DNA from 2 places in the Acidovorax sp. 69 genome. Region 2 is predicted to be linked to the other one. Evidence: riboswitches for the same ligand, from Rfam matches in the RefSeq annotation. Region 2 holds a riboswitch; the other holds the start of a gene.
The links. Region 2 has a riboswitch for glycine ahead of CLU85_RS03020 (D-amino acid dehydrogenase). Riboswitches for the same ligand answer to the same signal wherever they lie in the genome.
Positions count from the first base shown of each region.

Region 1 (7,619 bases), 2.2 Mb from region 2:
CGTCTTCGGCCATCACGCCACTGGTGTCCTTGAGGCCACGCAGATCCAGGATGCACTCGTGCGCTACATGTCCGTTGGCGCTTGAATACAGCGTGGGGTAGTGGTCCTTCAGGCGCGCGCTGATGTAGTTGGCGCTCAGGATGGCGGTTTCGGTCGCCGCCTGCAGGCCCACCGCACCCATCATGCGGATGTACATCCAGCTGATGGGCAGCACGGCGGCGTTGCCGAGCGGGGCAGCGCTGACGGCACCCACGCCACCGGGCACGCCCGCCGTGGCATGGCCGGGCAGGAACGGCACCAGGTCTTCCACCACGCACACGGGGCCCACGCCGGGGCCGCCGCCGCCGTGGGGGATGCAGAAGGTCTTGTGCAGGTTCAGGTGGCTTACATCGCCGCCGAATTCGCCGGGAGCGGCCACGCCCACCAGGGCGTTCATGTTGGCACCGTCCACATACACGCGGCCGCCGTGGCTGTGCACCAGGGCGCACAGTTCTTTCACGCTGGTCTCGAACACGCCGTGGGTGCTGGGGTAGGTGATCATCACGCAGGCGATGTTGCCGCTGTGTTGTTCGCACTTGGCCTGCAAGTCGGCCAGGTCCACGTTGCCGTTGGCATCGCAGGCCGTCACCACCACCTGCATGCCCACCATCTGGGCGCTGGCGGGGTTGGTGCCATGCGCGCTGCTGGGGATGAGGCAGATGTTGCGGTGGCCTTCGCTACGCGACTCGTGGTAGCCCTTGATGGCCAGCAAGCCCGCGTATTCACCTTGTGATCCAGCGTTGGGTTGCAGGCTGATGCCCGCGTAGCCCGTGGCCTGGCACAGCCAGGCGCGTAGCTGTTCATCCAGCTCCTTGTAGCCCTGTTGCTGGTTTGCGGGGGCAAAGGGGTGCACGTTGGCAAACTCGGGCCAGGTGATGGGGATCATCTCGCTGGTGGCGTTGAGCTTCATGGTGCACGAGCCCAGCGGGATCATGCTGCGGTCCAGCGCCAGGTCTTTGTCGGACAGCTGGCGGATATAGCGCAGCATGCCGGTTTCGGAATGGTGGGTGTTGAACACCGGGTGCGTGAGGTAGGCGCTGGTGCGGCGCAGCGCGGCAGGAATCAGTGGCTCGACGCCGTTCTCGAACGCATCGAAGGTGGGCAGTGGCTGCCCGTCCTTGGCGAAGACCTTCCACAGCAGCGCGATGTCGGCGCGGGTGGTGGTCTCGTCCAGCGAGATGCACAGATACTCTTCAAAGTAAATGCGCAGGTTGGCGCCCATCTGGACGGCGCGGGCAGCTATTGATTTGGTAGCATCCCCGGTGTGCAGGCTGAGGGTGTCAAACGTGGCTTGGGGGCGCACGGGCGCGCCCAGTTGTGTGAGACCCCTGGCCAGGATGGCCGTATAGCTTGCCACGCGCTGGGCGATGCGCTTGAGGCCTTCGGGGCCGTGGTACACAGCGTACATGCTGGCGATCACGGCGGGCAGCACCTGGGCCGTGCAGATGTTGGACGTGGCCTTTTCGCGGCGGATGTGCTGTTCGCGCGTCTGCAGCGCCAGGCGGTAGGCGGGCTTGCCGTGCACGTCCACACTCACGCCCACCAGGCGACCGGGCAGGCTGCGCTTGAACTCGTCACGGCAGGCCATGAACGCGGCGTGCGGGCCGCCAGCGCCCATGGGCATGCCAAAACGCTGCGTGGTGCCCACGACGATGTCTGCCCCGTATTCGCCGGGCGGCGTGATCAGGGTCAGGGCCAGCAGGTCGGCGGCCACGATGAAGGCGGCTTGCTTGGCGTGGGCTTTGGCTGCATCGGCGCGCAGGTCGTCAATGCGGCCGCTGGTGGCGGGGTACTGGGCCAGCACGGCAAAGTAGTCGCCGGCCAGCAAGGTGTTCCATTCTTCGGCCGAATTGGCCAGGCGCACTTCCAGGCCCAGGGGCTTGGCGCGGGTCTGGATCACTTCGATGGTCTGGGGGTGCGCGTCACCGGCCACCACAAACACATTGCTTTTGCTCTTGACCGAACGTTTGGCCAGCGTCATCGCCTCGGCGGCGGCGGTGGCTTCGTCAAGCATCGACGCATTGGCAATCGGCATGCCCGTCAGGTCACACACCATGGTCTGGAAGTTGACCAGCGCCTCCATGCGGCCTTGCGAAATTTCGGCCTGGTAGGGTGTGTAGGCGGTGTACCAGGCGGGGTTTTCGAGGATGTTGCGCAGGATGACGCCTGGCGTGTGGGTGCCGTGGTAGCCCTGGCCGATGAAGCTCTTGAGCACCTGATTCTTGCCCGCAATCGCCCTGAGTTCAGCCAGCGCCGCCGCTTCGGTGGTGGCGGGCGGCAGGTCCATGGCGCTGGCGCGTGCGATGGAGCGCGGCACGATGGAGTCGATGAGTGCGCGGCGCGAGGCTTCGCCGATCACGGACAGCATGTGGGCTTCGTCTGCCGCGTCGATACCGATGTGGCGGGGCAGGAATTCGGCGGCGTTTTCCAGCGCGGACAACGGCAAGGAGGTGGGCAGAGCGGCGGTCATGGCGGGCGGTTGAATTGCTATTAAAAAAGAAGCTGCTAGCGCTTGATATTCATTGATTTCAATGAATTTTTATATTGAAAACCAATCAAATAAAGCGCTGGCAGCTATGGTTTTTGAAACCTGAGATTGACCAGTCGCCCATCAGGCGTTGGCTGCGAAGGCGCTATAAGCCGTCTCGTCCATCAGGCCGTCGAGCTGGGCGACATCCGCCAGCTTGACCTTGAAGAACCAGCCAGCGCCCAGCGGATCGCTGTTGGCCAGGGAGGGGTCGGCGCGCAGGGCTTCGTTCACTTCGACGATCTCGCCGGTGACGGGCATGTACACGTCGGCGGCGGCCTTCACGGACTCGACCACGCCCGCCACGTCACCCAGGTTGAAGCTCGCGCCCACCTCGGGCAGGTCCACAAACACCACATCGCCCAGGGCATCCTGCGCGTGCACGGTGATGCCCACCACAGCAGCGGCCGTGTCGGTGGTGTTGATCCATTCGTGTTCTTTGGAAAATTTGACGGTCATGGGGAAGCTCCTCAAGCAACGGGTAAATAAAGGAATCAGCAATGTAGCGGGCGCGGGCCGTGCCTGTGCGCGCCCGCTGGCGAAATCAGCCGCGAAAGTAGTTGGCGGGCACAAAGGGCAGGGCGCGCACTTCCATGGGCACCGGCTTGCCACGCACGATGGCGTTGACGCGCGTGCCCATGGCCGCGAAGGCGGGCGCCACATAGCCCATGGCCACGGGCTCGTTCACCGTGGGGCCCAGCAGGCCACTGGTCACTTCGCCGATCTTCTGGCCGTCGGTGCTCTGCAGTTCGGTGTGTTCACGCACGGGTACGCGCTCCAGCGCTACCAGGCCTACGCGTTTGCGCTGAAGGCTGGCGGGGTTGTCGATCTGCGCCAGCACCTTGTCGGCACCGGGGAAGCCGCCCGCGCGCGCGCCACCGGTGCGGCGCACCTTCTGGATGGCCCAGTTCAGAGCGGCCTCAGGCGGCGTGGTGGTGGTGTCGATGTCGTTGCCGTACAGGCAAAGGCCCGCCTCCAGGCGCAGCGAGTTGCGGGCCCCCAGGCCAATGGGCTTGACCTCGGGCTGGGCCAGCAGGGCGCGCGCCAGGGTGTCGGCCTGGGCGGCAGGCACCGAGATTTCAAAGCCGTCTTCGCCGGTGTAGCCACTGCGCGTCACAAAACAGTCGCAGCCTGCAATGTCAAACGCGCCGCCGGTCATGAACACCAGCTTTTCCACACCGGGTGACAGGCGGGCGAGGGCGGTGACGGCCTGCGGGCCTTGCAGTGCGAGCAGGGCGTGGTCGGGCATGGGCACCACTTTGCAACGCTGGCCGATGCGGGCCTGGATGTGGGCGATGTCGCCCACCTTGCAGGCGCCATTCACGATGACAAACAGGGTCGGCTCGCCATCCACTACGCCCTGGTTGAAGAACATCAGGTCGTCGATGACCGTGCCCTCGTCGGTGAGCAACAGGCCGTAACGCTGCTTGCCCACAGGCAGGTCTATCACGTCCACAGGCATCAGCGATTCAAAAGCGGTGGCGGCATCGGCGCCGATGAGCCTGAGCTGGCCCATGTGCGACACGTCAAACAAGCCCGCCGCAGTGCGGGTGTGCACATGCTCTGCCATCAGGCCTGCAGGGTACTGCACGGGCATGGAATAGCCAGCAAACGGCACCATGCGGGCGCCCAGCTCCATGTGCAGGGCGTTCAGGGGCGTGGTGAGCAGGGGGGCATTGGTGGCTGACATGGCGGACTCCGGGCAAATGGGGGCCGCGACCATAAAACATGATCACGGGATTTGCCCTGCTGTCCGCTTTACCTGAGAGATTCACCGCAGCGCCCTGGCTGGCCGTGCGGTTTGCTCCTTCGGTGGATGGCCTCGCGCACAGTTGTCGTGTGGGGGTCATCTCTCTCCAGCAAGGGAACGCCCGCATCACTGCGGGCGGTTGTCAGTCCTTTTGCCTGAGCGTTTGGCTGCTGCCTGCGCCTTCGGCGGCGCCATGGCCTATGGGGGCCTGGCGCTCTCTCCTGACCGGGCGATTCTAGCTACTTCGCGTAGACCAGATCACGAAGTGCCAGTGAAATCGAGGGAATGTAGGTGATGATCAACAAGCAAACCAAGATCACGCCCACAAAGGGCAGCAGGTGCTTGATGATCCGGTCCAGCGAAATTTTGGCCACCGTGCAGGCTGCGAACAGGTTCACACCGAAGGGCGGCGTGATCATGCCCAGTGCCAGGTTCACCACCATGATGAGACCGAAGTGCACAGGATCAATACCGAAGTGCATGGCCACGGGCGCCAGGATGGGGGCCAGCACGATGATGGCCGCGCTGGTCTCGATGAACATGCCGATCACGAACAGCGCAGCATTGACACCGAGCAAAAACAGGGCGGGTGACTGCAGCACGGATTCCAGCCAGCGGCCAATGGCATCTGGCACGCCGGCACGGGTGATCAGGAACGCAAACAAGCCAGCGTTGGCGATGATGAACATGATCACGGCCGACGAGAGGGCCGACTTGCGCAGAATGGCGAACAGGTCCTTGATCTTGATCTCGCGGTAGATCACGACGCCTACCACCAACGCGTAGAACACGGCCACGGCCGATGCTTCGGTGGGGGTGAAAACGCCGCCATAGATGCCGCCCAGGATGATCACGGGCATGAGCAGCGCCCAGCCGGCCTGCAGCGTGGCCTTGCCAAAGGGCATGCGGCCATCGCCGTCGTTCTTGCCCCAACCCTTGTATTTGCAATACGCCCAGACAAAGAACATCAGCGCTCCGCTGATCAGCAGGCCCGGGCCGAAGCCTGCGATGAACAGCTCACCAATCGACACCTCGGCGCTCACGCCGTACAGGATCATGGGGATGGAGGGCGGAATGATCACGCCCAGTTCAGCGCTGGTAGCCTGAAGCGCAGCCGCATAGCTGGTGGGGTAGCCGTGCTTGATGAGCGCGGGAATCAGGATGGCGCCAATCGCAAACGTGGTGGCGACCGAAGAGCCCGACACGGCGGCAAAGATCATGCAGGTGAGCACGCAGGTCATGGGTAGGCCCCCTTGCACCCCACCCACAATGCTCTTGGCAAATTCGACCAGACGGCGCGAGATGCCGCCGGTTTCCATCAGGTTACCTGCCAGGATGAAGAACGGGATGGCGGCCAGCGGAAACTTGTTGATCGCGCCAAACATCTCTTTGACCGAAATGAGCATGTTGGCGTTGGACGCCTGGATACCCAGGATGGAGGCGAGTCCGATGGAAACAGCCACCGAGACGGTGAGTGCAAAGCACAGCACCATCGTTGAAATCATCACTGCGGTCATTGGGCCGTCTCCAGTTCCATGCGCAAAGGATCAATGAGGTTGCCAATGATTCCGACAATACAAAAAAGCCCGCCCACAGGCATGGCCAGATAGGCCCAGAACATGGACACGGATTCCAGCCCCGCCATGCTCTGCACGCCGCCGCGTTGGGCGTAATCCCAGCCCCACCAGATGATGATGCCGATCAGCGACAGTGCCGCCAGCGAAACCACCCAGTCCAGCACGCGCCGTATCTTGGGCGGGCTCCAGCGGTACAGCACGTCCACGCTCACCATCGCGCCCTGGCGGAAGGCGGCGGGGATGGCCAGGAACACCATCCAGATCAGGCTGAAGCGGATCAGCACTTCGGTCCATTCGGCGGGTTGTTCGAGCACAAAACGCGTGATGATCTGGAACATGCCCAGCGAGGCCGACACGGCCAGCATGGCGCAGGCGCCCAGCATGGCGATGAACGTGGTCCAACGCTCAAAGGTGAGAAAGGCGTTTTTCATGGGGCAGTGGCAACCATGGGCGGTCGGTGGTTCAAAATTAAAAATGAGAAAACGCCCGGTAGCGCTTTGGCTACGGGCGTTATTTGCTACCAAATGGATAGTAGCGGTGGGCGGCTTTACTTGACGTCGCGGATCTTGTCGAGTGCCGCCTTGCCGAACTGCTTTTCAAACTCGGCATTCACGGGTGCCAGGGCTGCCACAAACTTGGCCTTGTCCGGGTTGTCGATCACCGTCATGCCCTTGGCGCGCAGGTCGGCCACGCCCTTGGCATCGTCTTCGTCCACGCGGGCACGGTTGGCCTTGGTGCCTTCCTTGGCGGCATCGACGAAAGCCTGCTTGTCGGCGGCGCTGAGCTTGTCAAACGATGCCTTGTTCATCACAAAAATGCAGGGCGAGTAGACGTGGCCGGTGAGCGTCAGGTGCTTTTGCACCTGGTCGAACTTGGCCGAGATGATCACGGGCAGGGGGTTCTCCTGGCCGTCCACGGTGCCTTGCTGCAGGGCTGTGAACACTTCAGGGAAGGCCATGGGCGTGGTGATGATGCCAAAGCCCTTGTACGCAGCGATGTGCACGGGGTTCTCCATCGTGCGCATCTTCAGGCCCTTCAAGTCGCCGGGCTCCTTCACGTCGCGCTTGCTGTTGGTCATGTGGCGAAAGCCGTTCTCAGCCCAGGCCAGCGCCTTGAAGCCCTTCGCGTCGAACTTGGTGAGCATCTCCTGGCCGATGGGGCCGTCGAGCACGGCACGGGCATGGGCCTTATCGCGGAACAGGAAGGGCACGTCCAGGATCTTGGTTTCGGGCACAAAGTTGGGGATAGGACCGGTGGAGCTGAACGCCAGCTCTTGGGTGCCCAGTTGCACCGCTTCAATCGACTCACGCTCACCGCCGAGAGCGCCGTTGTAGAAGGTCTGAACCTTGTAGCGGCCACCCGTGCGCTTTTCGACTTCCTTGGCAAACGTGTCGATGGCCACGCCCTGGTGAGAATTCTGGGCAGTAGAAATGCTGATGCGCATGGTGGTTTGCGCGGCAGCGGTGGCCACAAAGCCGAGCGCAAGGCTCAGGCCGACGACGAGTTTGGTCAATTGCATGGTGTCTCCTGTTGATTCGGGCCAGGCGTGGTCTTCGCGCACCGCTTGGAGATGGGTGTCTGCGGGCCACAGCCTCCCCCAAATTATCGCGGTGCAGCATGCTTGCAGGCATCGGGGTTTGTGCTGGTAAGCGTGCTTATTAACTGTGCAGAAGTGCCGCCACAGTTGCATTGGTGACACCCGTGATGCCTTGGGTGCTGCTGGGCA
Region 1 covers NZ_PGEP01000001.1:2,816,093-2,823,711, reverse strand. Annotated here, with positions in the region: gene gcvP (aminomethyl-transferring glycine dehydrogenase) at 1-2,509, opposite strand, end outside; gene gcvH (glycine cleavage system protein GcvH) at 2,651-3,025, opposite strand; gene gcvT (glycine cleavage system aminomethyltransferase GcvT) at 3,111-4,256, opposite strand; glycine riboswitch at 4,306-4,436, opposite strand; glycine riboswitch at 4,458-4,542, opposite strand; gene CLU85_RS12880 (TRAP transporter large permease) at 4,556-5,833, opposite strand; gene CLU85_RS12875 (TRAP transporter small permease) at 5,830-6,324, opposite strand; gene CLU85_RS12870 (TRAP transporter substrate-binding protein) at 6,441-7,412, opposite strand.
Region 1: another riboswitch for glycine. It lies ahead of gcvT (glycine cleavage system aminomethyltransferase GcvT); the one in region 2 lies ahead of CLU85_RS03020 (D-amino acid dehydrogenase).

Region 2 (7,619 bases):
TGGTGCAGGTGCCCGGCGAAATGCCCGCGTTCGAGCGCATGTGGATGGGCCTCATGCACCTGCTCACAGGGCTGGGCGCGCGCGTGCGCACGCACTGTCCCGCACTTTCTCTTCACGGCAGCACTCCCCGGGACCTCCCAACATGACCACCCTGACCACCCCATCCCTTCGCCGCACATTCACGCCGCTTCGCACCACCTGGAAGGGCCTGTGGCTGCTGGTCGTGGCGGCGGTGCACACCCTTTTTGCGGCCGCCGTATTCCAACCCCAGTTGCACGAGATCGTACGGCGCGGCGTTTTCAACAGCGTGCACAAAGATCCTGTGGTGGGCGCTGTGGTCTGGTTTGTGCTGTTCGGCGGACTCTTCGCGTTGCTGGGCTGGGCCATCCTGCTGGCCGAACGCCACGCAGCCCTGGCACCCGTCCCCTTGCGCGGGCTGGGTGCCGGGTTGCTGGCACTCACGCTGCTGGGCATTGTGCTCATGCCCACCTCGGGCTTCTGGCTGGTGCTGCCGCCCGCGCTGGCCCTGTGCTGGACCCCCAAGCGCTAAAGGCGCCAAAGACGGGCCAATGCGCCGCGTCTGCGCCGTCCACAGCCATCCTGATTGACTGGAAAACTGTCCATGAATACTGCGCTGGTACTGGCAGCCGGGGGCCTGGCCCTGGTGGGTGTTGCGCACTCGGTGCTGGGTGAAGTCCTGGTGTTTCGCACCTTGCGCACGCAGGGCATCGTGCCCACCGGCGGACGGCCCGTGCTGCGCGAGCAACAGGTGCGCATCCTGTGGGGAACCTGGCACCTGGCCAGCGTGCTGGGCTGGGCCCTGAGCGCCCTGCTGTGGCGCCTGGGGACGGTGCCTGTGGACACCCACCTGGGAGGCTGGGTGGCCGATGTGGCAGGGGTCGCCACGCTGGCCAGCGGGCTGCTGGTGTTTTATGCCACCGACGGCCGGCACCCCGCATGGGCGGCCCTGTGGGTGGTGGCGGCTTTGGTGTGGTGGCGCTGACACATCCACCGCAAGACATCCCAGCACACAGCGTGAAATAAATCACGAGAACCTGCGACTCACAGCGACAGGAAACACAACTTCACAAGACTTCGCAATTCGCCTACACCGGCTTGACGCAGTGCTCGCACCATGAAGTCTCCGGTTCCGCAAGGAATCATTTCTGAGGAGATCACCATGGCCCGCAATGCACTCGCCGCCGTTTCCCTCGCACTGCTGTCGCTGGGCGCCGCTACGCTGGCGAAGGCACAGACCCATGCCACTGTTGTCGTCCAGACAGGCTCACCCCACTACCAAGGCCCTGCGCCCGTGAGGGTGCAGTACCAAGCGCCACCGCCACCCCGCCATGAAGCAGCGCCCCACCCTCGCCGGGGCATGGCCTGGGTGCCTGGACACTGGGAATGGCGGGGCCACCGCCATGTCTGGATGCAGGGGTACTGGGTGAAGGCCCGCCCCGGCTACCACTATCGCGAACCCCGCTGGGTTGAACACGGTGGCCGCTGGAACATGCAGGGCGGCGGCTGGGACCGCGATGGCGACGGCATTGCCAACCGGCATGACCGCGACCGTGACGGCGACGGCGTGCCCAATCGCCATGACCGAAACCCCGACAACCCTTACCGCCGTTGACAAAACGGGAGCTGGTGCCGCCGGTGACCGGTTTCGCCTACGCGCACCCCCGCCCTGCGCCTACGTGGCGCAGCGCCCCCGGCCACCACCATGCAGTAACCCCTTCCGCAAGGAACAATCAGGAGACGACCATGATTCGCACAACATCTGCCGCTGCCGCCATCGCCCTGTTGGCATTGTTCACCCAGGCGTCGGCGCAGGCCGCAACCCAGGGCACTGTCATCATCCAGTCTGGCCAGCCCGAGCGCACCTACCAGGCAGCGCCCGCCTACCAGGTGATCCCGGCGCCGCCACCTCCGCGCCATGAAGCCGTGCCCCGTCCTCGCCGTGGCCAGGTGTGGGAAGAAGGCCACTGGGAGTGGCGTGGCAACCGCCATCGCTGGGTCCAGGGCCATTGGGTTCAGGCGCGCAATGGCTACCAGTACCGCCAGCCACAGTGGGTAGAGCGCGAAGGCCGCTGGGAAATGCGGCGCGGCGGCTGGGACCGTGACGGTGATGGCATCGCCAACCGCAATGACCGGGACCGCGACGGCGATGGCGTGCCCAACCGCCGTGACAACCAGCCCGACAACCCGCGCCGCTACTGATCCCGTGCGGCAACCGGCCAACGGCATGCACCCGCAGGCCGCGCCGGGTTCAGGCGATGTGCAGCTCAGCCCGCCCCAGGCTCGGGAAGTCCGCCACCACCACGGTGCCGGGCGCCACCAGCACAGTACCGGTGCATGAGCCCGTGGTGACCCACTGCCCCGCGCGCAGCCCGCCCAGGCTGCGCGCACCGTCGTTGGCCAGCCACTGCAGCAGCGGCAACGGGTCGCCCGCAGAGTTCCCCCAGGCTGCGTGCTGCACAGCCACAGACCCATTGATCAACAGCCGGACCCCTTGCGCCAGGGGCCGCACTGCCGCCACATCCTCAGTGCCAGCGCCGACAATCAAGGCGCCATGGCAAGCCTGGTCGGCCAAGCGACTCCACTCGCCCTGCTGGGCCCATGCTGCAAACCGGGTGTCGCACACCTCAATGGCGGCACGCACCGACACCACGGCCGCCAGCACCTCGGCCGCGCTGTAGGGCGTGGCGCGCGAAGGCAGGTCGGCGCCCAGTTCGTACACCAGCTCTGCCTCCACACCCATCACGGCAAAACCGGCTGCGGGCAAGTGCACCGCCACACCTTCTTGCGCCACAAACACGGAATCGCGGGTGAGCGCAGCACGCGCAGGCAGGGCGTGGGGCGACGCAGCGCCCACCTTCCAGCCTGCCATCGTGCCCCGCTCGCGCACCACGATGTCCTGCACCGCGTAGGCCTCGGCTGCATCGCTAGGGCGCAGCCCCGCAGGCAAATCCAGTGGCCGGGGCGTGCGCCCCTGGCGCGCCATGGTGAGCACGGCTGCGCAGGCCTGGGGATCAAAAGCGGTGTCGGGCATGGGGAAACATCCTGGGGTGGTTCTGGGATCGGTTCTATCGGCGGATTATGGCGACCCGCAGCCGCCGCCAACATCAGCAACGATTGCCATGCATTAGCGCGCAGGCGCCGGTTTTCGCGCCGCAGTGCCGCCTAGAATCGGCCTCGCAGGAGAGTCAGCGGCAATGCCCACTGCACCGAAGGCGCAAACTCCCATACACGCTCAGGTCCCGTACTGCATCTTTTATCAAAGCCGTCTGGAGAGCCGCCACCACACACCGTGGCGCACCGAAGGAGCAAACCGCGCGCCATGTGGGCCGTGCGGTGAATCTCTCAGGTACCAAGGACAGGGGGAGCGGCAGCTTGGCGGACGCGCGCCAGCTGCTTGCTATTTAATCAATAGCTGCTAACGCACGTCCATCAAGCGCTGAACCCTTAAAAGGCTTCAAAATGCGCGTGATCGTTTTGGGCGCCGGCTTGCTCGGCGTGACTTCGGCTTATTTTCTGCAACAACTTGGCCACGAAGTGACCGTCATCGACCGCCAGGGCGCGCCCGGTGCCGAGACCAGTTTTGCCAACGGCGGGCAGATCTCGGTGAGCCACGCCGAACCCTGGGCCAACCCCAGCGCGCCGCTGAAGGTGCTGCAGTGGCTGGGCAAAGAAGACGCCCCCTTGCTCTTTCGCCTGCGCGCTGACATGCGCCAATGGCTGTGGGGACTGTCCTTTTTGCGCAACTGCACGCCGGCGCGCACGCGCCACAACATCGAGCAGATCGTGCGCCTGGGCACCTACAGCCGCGACACACTGCAGCAGCTGCGCGCGACCACCGGCATCCAGTACGACCAACGCACGCAGGGCATCTTGCATTTCTATACCAACCAAAAGGAATTCGACGGCGCCCTGGCACCGGCCGAGCAGATGCGGGCCTTGGGCTGCGAGCGCCAGGTCATCAGCGCCGACGAGGCCGTGCGCATCGAACCCGCACTGGCCCACATCCGCCCACAACTGGCGGGCGCCACGTTCACGGCCGAGGATGAATCGGGCGACGCGAACCAGTTCACGCGTGAACTGGCCAAGCTCTGCGAGGCAGCGGGCGTGCAGTTCCGCATGGGCCACCACATCACGGCGCTGCGCGAGGCGCGCGGGCGCATTGGCCATGCGGAAGTGACCAATGCCGAAGGCCGCTTCGAGCGTGTGCACGGCGACGCCTTCGTGCTGGCCATGGGCTCGTTCAGCCCGCTGCTGGCGCAGCCGCTGGGCATCCACCTGCCGATCTACCCGGCCAAGGGCTATTCAGTGACCATGCCGGTCAAGGATGCCACCAAGGCGCACCAGGTGAGCCTGACGGACGATGAGTTCAAGCTCGTTTTCTCGCGCTACACCAGCGAACGCGGCGGTGATCGTTTGCGCATTGCCGGCACGGCCGAGCTGAACGGCTACAACCGCGACCTGAACCCGATGCGCTGCGACGCCATCGTGCGGCGCGTGGAGCAGCTCTTCCCGGGTGCGGGGGACGCCAGCCAGGCGCAGTTCTGGACCGGCCTGCGCCCCGCCACACCCAGCAATCTGCCGCTGATCGGCAACACCAAGGTGGCCAACCTGTTCCTCAACACCGGCCACGGCACGCTGGGCTGGACACACGCCTGCGGCTCGGGCAAGGCGCTGGCCGACATCGTGAGCGGCCGGATCCCCGAGGTGGACTTTGCCTTCCAGGGTTTGCGGGGGCGCGCGCCAAGCGCTGCGCTGGTGCCATCGCGCACCGCTGCCTGATACGAGAAAAACACTTCCCAACGAAGAGAATCGTTCACGCACAGCACGAACGGTTCTTGTCGAAGGAACACCCGTGGATAGGACCGGCGCGCAGCGCTCGGCGTTACTTGGCTGCGCCCGTGGCATGTGCCACAAAACGCGCCACGGCCAGCATGTCCTTCTCGCTCAGGCGCTCGGCATACGACGGCATGACGCCAATGCCCGTCTTCAGCGCACGCAGCACCCGGTCGGCATCGGGCTTGAGTTCATCCAGTACCGGGCCCACCTGCCCCTCGGCGCCCGCCGCCTGTAGCGTGTGGCACACCGCGCACGCCGGCTGGATCTTGGTGAACAGCTCCTTGCCGCGCGCCAGCTCGGCGGTATCCGCAGCCCAGCAGGCCCCCGTCCACAACAGCAACGCCAGCGCGAGGCCACGGCTCATGGTGCGAAGCAGCCCGCGGGCCTGCAGTGCACCACAGATCCGCAGCCGCCCGATACCGGCACGCTCCCGCGCCAGTGCCACCGTGGAACTGGCGGTCCAAGGCCACGCGTGGCGTCCCCCATCGGAGGGGAGGGCGCAATGCGCCCCAGGGGGGAGCAAGGTCATGCCACGGTCAGCGTGACGGCGTGGTCGCGCCAGCTCACGTTGTTGTAGCCGCCCAGGTTTTCTTCGCGCTGTTCGGCCTGCACATTGCCCGCCGTGTCGGTAGCGCGGCTGGCCAGCACATGCGTGCCCGCTTCCAGGCGCACCGGCAACGCAAACTGCCGCCACGCGAAGGGGCCCAGGTCCGGGCCGATGAGTTTGGCCGTCTGCCAGGTCTTGCCGCCATCGACCGAGACCTCGACACCCTTGACGCCACGCGTACCGCCAAAGGCCACGCCATGCACCTGCACCTGACCGGGCTTGGGTGCGCCCTTGTCGGGCAGCGGGCCATTGATCCACGATTTGACGCCCATCTCCCACACCGAAGGCTGGTCGGGGCTGGCCTTGGAGCCGGGGGGCGACATACGGTAGCCGTGCGACATGATGCGTGCCTGTGACTGTGCGCCACCAAAGGCCACGCGCTTGACGTACTTGATATTGTTCACGCCCTGGTAGCCCGGCACCACCAGCCGCAGCGGCCCGCCATGGGCCAGCGACAGCGGCTCGCCATTCATCTCCCAGGCCAGCAACGCATCATCCAGCGCCTTCACGGGCACAGAGCGCTCCACCAACACGGTGAGCGGGTCCACGCCCTCGGGCAACTTCTCGCCGCCTGTGCCGGTGAGGTAGGCCGCGCCGTCGACCAAGCCGCCCAGCGCCGCCACCACATTGCGCAACGGCACGCCGCTCCAGACCACACAGCCCGCAGCGCCCACTGACCACGGCGTGCCGCTGGGTTTGCTGGGGAAAAATCCGCGCCCGTTGCCCGAGCACTGCAGCACGGTGGCGACGGTTTCTACACCCAGGGTCTTGAGCTCGGCCAGCGTGAGGCTGCGCGGGCTTTTCACCCCTTCGATGGAAACCATCCAGGCATCGCGGTTGTCCAAGATAGCCACATCGGGCGCGGGCAGGTTGTTGCGCACATACAGTTGGTTGGAAGGCGTGATGACGCTGGTGCCAAACGCGGAGCGCCGGGTTTCCAGCGTGCTGCTGCTGTGCACGATCAGTGCATCGGGGGACTTCCAACCCGCATAGGCAGGCAACGGTTTGGCAACGGTGGCCACCGGTTGCGCGCGGGCACCCCCCCCCCATCCGGCCAGGCCCAGCGCGCTCAAGGCAGCAGCACTTCCGGCCAGCATGTGACGGCGCGGCAAGGTCGATGAATCTTTCATGGGAACGTCTCCGAAAGTAGGGATGGATGGGAATGGGCAGGCAGCCGAGGCCAGCCCGCATTCTGTGCGGCAGCCCTTTCACATCGTTCGCAACATTGCGTTAACAGAAGTAACAAATACAAAACATCAGAAACATCTGAACGCATGTCGGGAGGCGTGGGCATATTCGGCCATTCTTGGAGTGAAAGGGAGAAGCGATGAACACATGCACAAGATCCCTGGGCCGCATGCTGTGGGTGTTGCTTGGCGGGTGCATGGCCTGCGGCACAGTGCTGGCCCAACTCACCGCCATGGTCGCTGTGGAGCCCACGGCGCGCAAAGCCGCCCATTCCATCTTGCGCACCACCGCTGAAACGGGTCTGTCCAAGGCCTCAGGCCAGACAGTGGCACTGACCACCAGCGACGACATGGCCGATGTGATGCGAGCAACGCGCAGCGCGGGCCACGACATCTTCATAGGCCCGGCCCAGGTGGCAGCCTCGGCCCTGCAGCGTGGCTACGAGCTGGTGGGCGCCACACAAAAATCCGAGAAATACCTGCTGGTAGGGCTGGCGCAGATCGACGCAGTACCCGCCATGAAGGGGCGCAGGCTCTATCTGCCCCAGCAGGATTCGATCTACACCTACATGGCACGCGGCCTGCTCAACGAAGCCGGGCTGTCGTTCCAGGACCTGCGCGCCGTGCAATACGAGAAGTTTCCCCAGGCTGGCCTCACGGCGCTGACCCTGGGCACGGCCGACGCCACCGTGGTGCGTGAGGAAGACTGGGCGGAATGGTCTGCCGCGCATCCCAACGCCGCACGTGTGCTGGCCACCTCGCTGCCCGTCCCCGGCGGGTTTTCTATCGTGGTGAAGAAGGATCTACCTGCCGATGTCCGCAGCCGACTGTCGCAGTGGTTCAGCGTTTCGTCGTATGCCAGTGGCCTGCCGCCCGCCATCGTGCGGCCAGAGACCATCGAGTACCGCCGGGTGGCGGAACTGGGCCTCTTTACCCCCACCAGCCTGCCCGGGGTGAACCGCATCACC
Region 2 covers NZ_PGEP01000001.1:643,902-651,520, reverse strand. Annotated here, with positions in the region: gene CLU85_RS03050 (AarF/ABC1/UbiB kinase family protein) at 1-146, shown strand, start outside; gene CLU85_RS03045 (DUF6463 family protein) at 143-550, shown strand; gene CLU85_RS03040 (hypothetical protein) at 623-1,003, shown strand; gene CLU85_RS03035 (YXWGXW repeat-containing protein) at 1,181-1,633, shown strand; gene CLU85_RS03030 (YXWGXW repeat-containing protein) at 1,765-2,220, shown strand; gene CLU85_RS03025 (2-keto-4-pentenoate hydratase) at 2,270-3,052, opposite strand; glycine riboswitch at 3,278-3,390, shown strand; gene CLU85_RS03020 (D-amino acid dehydrogenase) at 3,481-4,800, shown strand; gene CLU85_RS03015 (cytochrome c) at 4,904-5,221, opposite strand; gene CLU85_RS03010 (sulfite oxidase) at 5,383-6,594, opposite strand; gene CLU85_RS03005 (rhodanese-like domain-containing protein) at 6,792-7,619, shown strand, end outside.